2 linked regions of the Jeotgalibacillus aurantiacus genome follow. The protein of the gene in region 1 binds, or shares a complex with, the protein of each later gene. Links are inferred from orthologs where the notes say so. Each region holds a gene or a part of one and is shown on either strand. Other genes may lie near its edges. The genes, in order: H7968_RS14085 and H7968_RS01470.

Evidence for each region.
Region 2: the proteins of H7968_RS14085 (region 1) and H7968_RS01470 are in contact, whole or in part, in a solved structure (PDB 1F51), measured with the Bacillus subtilis proteins. The link is inferred for Jeotgalibacillus aurantiacus from one-to-one orthologs.

The regions. Positions count from the first base shown.
Region 1 is NZ_JACNMS010000004.1:247,105-250,289, forward strand. The notes cover bases 303-3,159. They hold H7968_RS14085 (Spo0B domain-containing protein), read left to right. Parts: upstream 303-1,451; coding sequence 1,452-1,868; downstream 1,869-3,159. Other genes in these bases: rplU (50S ribosomal protein L21), read left to right, coding at 382-690; H7968_RS14075 (ribosomal-processing cysteine protease Prp), read left to right, coding at 699-1,031; rpmA (50S ribosomal protein L27), read left to right, coding at 1,047-1,337; obgE (GTPase ObgE), read left to right, coding at 2,026-3,159. In the rest of the region: H7968_RS14065 (ribonuclease E/G), read left to right, coding at 1-187; more of obgE, read left to right, coding at 3,160-3,185. UniProt on the Bacillus subtilis protein: Key element in the phosphorelay regulating sporulation initiation. Acts on spo0A. Mediates reversible phosphoryl transfer from spo0F to spo0A.
Region 2 is NZ_JACNMS010000001.1:312,155-315,182, forward strand. Bases 56-2,755 are described here. They hold H7968_RS01470 (response regulator), read right to left. Parts: upstream 1,737-2,755; coding sequence 1,374-1,736; downstream 56-1,373. Other genes in these bases: H7968_RS01465 (class II fructose-bisphosphate aldolase), read right to left, coding at 256-1,113; H7968_RS01475 (DUF2529 family protein), read left to right, coding at 1,908-2,417. Also shown: fsa (fructose-6-phosphate aldolase), read right to left, coding at 1-17; H7968_RS01480 (hypothetical protein), read left to right, coding at 2,852-3,028. UniProt on the Bacillus subtilis protein: Key element in the phosphorelay regulating sporulation initiation. Phosphorylation of spo0B during sporulation initiation.

The sequences.
Region 1 (3,185 bases):
AATGGAGAAGGAGCTGCTCGAAAAACGCCGCACGCTGGACAAGGCGGTCATATATCTGACTGCTGACTTACATGAAGGCATGCAAAAGGATCCTTCCTTTATCACCTGGATTCGCGACCAGTTAAATATCGACGTTACTTTTAAAGAAATGTCACACAGTCATCCCTATTATGAAATCATGCAGTAAATAACGGGTGGCCATTTGTGTCATGAAATGTGAAATATCCGGAAAAGCGCATTGACACCGTGATTCCAATTGTGATAGTATTCATATGTTACTGTTTGTAGCACCCGTGCTACAACCGCTCATTACAGGTCTTAAGCGCTTTTTAAGCCACCTGGCAAATGGCGAGTCTGAGTGAATTGAGGAGGTGCATTGGAATGTACGCAATTATCGAAACTGGCGGTAAGCAGATCAGAGTCGTTGAAGGTCAAGAGATCTACATCGAGAAGCTTAACGCTGAAGCAGGCGAAGAAATCACGTTTGACAAAGTTCTTTTCGTAGGTGGAGACAGCGTAAAGGTAGGAAGCCCATTAGTATCAGGCGCTACAGTTACAGCTAAAGTTGAAAAACAGGGTCGCGCTAAGAAGATCACTGTATTCAAATACAAGCCGAAGAAAAATCAACACCGCAAGCTTGGTCACCGCCAGCCTTACACTAAAGTTGTAATCGGCAAGATCAACGCTTAAGGGTTTCTATGATACGAGTGATCGTGGAACGAAATTCTGACGGTATGATTAGCGCTTTTCAAATGGATGGACATGCCGACTTTGCCGAACATGGCAAGGATCTGGTATGTGCCGGTGCCTCAGCAGTTTCATTTGGTGCGGTAAATGCTGTATTCAGCCTTACGTCAGTGGAACCAGCCATTGAACAGGGAGAAGACGGCGGCTATCTCCGGGTAGAATTTCCGCAGCATATGGATCAGGCTGAAGCCGGTAAAGTTCAGCTGATTATGGAAAGCATGATTGTCTCACTTGAGACGATTCAACAGGAATACGGGCAATACATTAAAATAACCTTCAAATAGTGGGAGGTGGAGTACATGCTAAGATTAGATCTTCAATTTTTCGCATCGAAAAAGGGAGTAGGTTCTACAAAGAACGGTCGTGATTCAATCTCTAAGCGTCTAGGCGCTAAGCGTGCGGACGGTCAGTTCGTAACAGGTGGTTCTATCCTTTTCCGTCAGCGCGGAACTAAGATTTATCCTGGAGTAAACGTTGGCCGCGGAGGAGACGACACTCTTTTCGCTAAGACAGACGGCGTTGTTCGCTTTGAGCGTATGGGCCGCGACAAGAAAAAAGTCAGCGTATATCCAGCTGCACAGGAAGCGTAAGCATCCAGAAACTCTGGCCATTTTCGGTCAGAGTTTCTTTTTTTGTTTAGAAGTACCGTCATTCTTTTGATATACTAGACTACAAGTTAACATGACAGGCAAAGGAGGGGACCGATGAAACGTTCAAAGCAAAAGCTTGAGCTTCTGCAGCACAGCCGCCATGACTGGCTTAATAAACTGCAGATCATAAAGGGAAACCTGGAGCTGTCAAATGTAGACCGCGCTAGAAAAATTATTGATGATATTATCATTGAAGCCAGACAGGAAGCACACCTGACATCATTTGGTGTCCCGGGATTTGCTGAATGGCTTTTAACGTATAACTGGTATAGGACAGGTCCTCTTAAAATAGGGTATGAATTTATGGATCAGATGAATATTCCGGAACATTTTGATTCGGTTCTGCTTTCCTGGGCTGAATCATGTGCAGCCTCGCTTGAACAGGCAGCACCTGACTCGGTTGATCATGAACTTTACTTTATTTTTCAAAAAAGAAGAGGATGGCTGTTTCTCAATTACAGTCGAATTTGACGGGGGAGAACTGCAGCAGCCTCCATCATCCCTTGTGCCGAAACCGGACCGGGCAGAGGTTGAATGGATTAGCGATTCACGCACATCCTTTACAGTACAGGTAAAGTTTAGTGATGAGAACCCAGAAATTGAAAGCAAGAAATAGGAGGATTCATACATGTTTGTAGATCAGGTCAAGATATATGTAAAAGGCGGAGACGGTGGCGATGGAATGGTCGCTTTCCGCCGTGAGAAATATGTGCCGATGGGAGGACCTGCAGGCGGTGATGGCGGAAGAGGAGCCAATGTTGTGTTCATCGTAGAAGAAGGCTTGAGAACACTGATGGACTTCAGATACCAGCGTCATTTCAAAGCGCCAAAAGGTGAAAACGGCATGTCTAAAAATCAGCACGGCCGCGGCGCTGATGATATGGTCGTAAAAGTACCACCTGGCACTGTTGTGAAAGATGAAGCGACAGGTGAGGTGATTGCCGATCTGACAGAGCACGGACAAACCGCCATTATTGCAAAGGGTGGCCGTGGTGGCCGTGGTAACTCACGATTTGCATCACCTTCCAACCCGGCACCTGAGCTTTCTGAAAAAGGGGAGCCAGGTCAGGAACGCAATGTTGTGATGGAGCTGAAGCTGCTCGCTGATGTTGGCCTTGTCGGATTCCCGAGTGTAGGGAAATCCACATTGCTCTCAGTCGTATCAGCTGCAAAGCCGAAAATTGCAGAATATCACTTTACAACGATCGCACCAAACCTCGGAATGGTTGAAACGGAAGATAACCGTACATTTGTTATGGCCGATCTGCCAGGACTGATCGAAGGGGCACACTCAGGTGTCGGACTTGGTCATCAATTCCTCCGTCACATTGAGAGAACCCGTGTCATTGTCCATGTAGTTGACATGTCAGCTCTTGAAGGGCGCGATCCGTATGAAGATTATCTGACGATTAATAACGAGCTGAAAGAATATAACCTCCGATTAACGGAACGTCCACAGGTCGTTGTGGCGAACAAAATGGATATGCCGGATGCAGAAGAAAACCTGAAAGCTTTCCGTGAAAAGGTTGGCGAAGAAGTTCAGATCTTCCCGATTTCAGCCATTTCACGTCAAGGCTTGAAAGAGCTTCTTTACACGGTTGCTGATCTGATTGAAAGCACGCCGGAATTCCCTCTTCAGGAAGCGGAAAAGGATGAAACGATCAACCGCGTTCTTTATAAGCACGAAGGGAAACAGGATGATTTTGTCATCACACGTGATCCGGACGGAAGCTTCGTGATTACAGGTGATTCGATTGAACGTCTGTTTAAGATGACTGATTTCAGCCG
Region 2 (3,028 bases), on another replicon or contig:
TCGATAAAAAATTTCATCTTAACCCATCCTTTCTCTACTCTAATTCTTACTATTTACTGTACCTCGTCCGGACCCTCTAACCGGATTAAGGCATATTTCAAAATGAAACAAGCGCTTACATCGTTTGCAAAAAAGCTGACTCAAAAAACGTTGGACCGCGATGCAAACTGCAAAGCGGCCTGTCTGTTTATGAGTCAGCCCTCTTTTCAAACGACTCAATTTCTACCCCTCTGAAACTAAGTGTTTAAATCGTTATTATGCTTGGTTTGAAGAACCAAACTCACGCATTTTGCCAATAACCGTGTTCTTAATGGCTTCACGTGCTGGTCCTAAGTATTTACGCGGATCATATACTTCGCTGTCTGCAGCCAGTACTTCACGTACTACTTTCGCAGAAGCGATCTGATTTTCCGTGTTTACATTGATTTTAGCTGTTCCGTAAGAAATCGCTTTTTGGATATCTTTCGTCGGAATGCCTGTACCACCGTGAAGAACGATTGGTACACCTGTTTCGCGGCCGATCTGCTCCATTTCAACGAATCCAAGGTTTGGTTCACCTTTGTAAGGACCGTGAACAGAACCAAGTGCCGGCGCAAGCGTATCAATACCTGTACGCTCAACAAGCTCTTTACATTCCTTTGGATCAGCATAGATAACGCCGTCTGCTACTACGTCATCTTCCTGACCGCCGACAACGCCAAGTTCTGCTTCTACAGAAACACCTTTTGAATGTGCGTATTCAACTACGCGTGAAGTTACTTCCACGTTTTCTTCAAAAGGACCGTGTGAAGCATCAATCATAACAGATGTAAAGCCTGCATCAATCGCCTCTTTACATTTTTCATAGCTTGAACCGTGATCAAGGTGAATTGCCACTGGTACTGTGATGTTTAAGTCTTCAAGAAGACCTTCAACCATTTTCACAACCGTTTTAAATCCGCTCATGTAGCGTGCCGCACCTTCAGAAACACCAAGAATAACAGGTGATTTCTCTTCTTCAGCTGCCTGAAGAATCGCCTGTGTAAACTCAAGGTTATTCAGGTTGAACTGGCCTACTGCATAGCCCCCATCCTTTGCTTTGTTCAGCATGTCTGTCATTGATACTAATGGCATAATCGTTTTCCTCCTTAAAATGAATGGTTATTAACGCTCGCCTTTTTCAAGTTTACGTCAAAACCATTACTCTTCACAACCATTTTCCATAGTATCATATCAAACACTGAGCGATTTGACCATGCAGGAGCCCTATGTTTCTTAAATGTACATAAAAACAGGACCGGACACATCTTCATTCCTAACGGGCAACTTAATCGATTACCCGCGAACGCTACGCGTGTACAGTCCAACCTTCAATAACGATCAGGCATAACCCCTTACCCGACCTGAACATATGATCTTACGACTTTTCGAATATCCTCAATATCAAATGGTTTGGCAATATGAGTCAGTGCACCCATCCGCTTCGCTTCCTTGATCATATCCAATTCACCATAAGCCGTCATAATAATGACCCTGATATCTTCACGAATTTCCTTCATCCGTCTCAAAATCTCAATTCCATCCATCCCGGGAATCTTCATATCCAGCAGGACTAAATCAGGTTCTTCCTCAAGAAGTGCTAATGCCTCTGGTCCATTCGCAGCCTGAAACGTCTTATATCCCTCTTTATAAAGAACCTCATTCAGAAGAATCCGGATGCCGAACTGATCATCGACAATCAAAATTTTCTCATCCATTCTTACACCTCTTCATCAAAAGTATCCCAGTCAATTTTTGAACTCTCCCTCTGTATTATGGTACATTCAACACAAGTTGTACAGAATCCTCTTAAAGATTTTTACAGAATTTGTTTACAAGATTCGACAAACCCTTTAGGGGTATGGAAAGGCTTGATATGGATGTTAAAAATGTTTACAACACAGCTGACCGGCCTATTCGGGCGGCTGCATAGCAAGGAAGAAAACGAAATCGAAAACGCAGCACGCCTGCTCGCTCAGGCAAACGTCGGAGCAGGATCCATTTACGTTGCAGGCTTCGGTGAAATGGAAGGCGTCACAGCAGAAGCGCTCCGCGGCGAAGAACCTTTGACTGGCGCACGCGAACTTACCGGCGTTACTGAACTGACAACCGCTGACCGCGTACTGCTCGTAACCCGCCGCTCCACAGACCCGCAAGCGCTTAAGCTGGCGGCAGAACTCCAGTCACACGACATTCCTTTTGTGGTAATTGCAGGTAAAGTGAAGGACGCTGAAAACGATCTGGCTGTCTCAGCCGATTCATTCCTGAACACCCAAACCGTCCGCGGCATGCTGCCCGACGAAACTGGCGGACGCTTCGGATTCCCATCTCTGATGGCCGCACTGTATTTGTACCACGGCGTGAAGTTTGTGGTGGAAGAGATTTTGGAAGAATATTGAGCGGGACCCCTGCTGATGCAGGGGTTTTTTGTGGAGTGGGGCTGTATCAACGCGAGCCGGTCGCGAAAGGCTAGAGGCGCTGTGTGTGAAGGAGTCCGCGGAAGGCACAGGGCCGAATTCCTTCACTATCGACACTTATTCAGGCTTTCTAGAATTTAATCCCTTCTTTTGAAAAATTAATTCCTTCTTTCTAGAAAATGATTCCATCAAGCGCCCTCCAGATACAGTTAATTCCTTCATTCTCCTTTCGATTTCCTTCAAACGAGCTTACTTATTCCTTCTTTTCAAAATTTAATTCCATCACTCCAACAACCATCCCACCTCCCTAAATGCCCTTAACCAACAAGCCCTTCAGCTACATAACCCATTTTTCACCAAAATAAATAGCGCACCACCATCCAAACGGCTATAATAACCAAAAGGAGGTGAATGTAATGCAGAAACTCTACCAGCTTTCTAACTGGAAAACGTGGCTCATCGCTGTCCTGATCTTTGCCGGCTTTATTGGATTGATCCTGCCGAATGAAGCAGCCGAATCCTCGCGTGTCACAGGCACATCTGAATCACCGGATGGCTCCTTCTTTTACACCCCGGAAACTCTTTTTTCCATT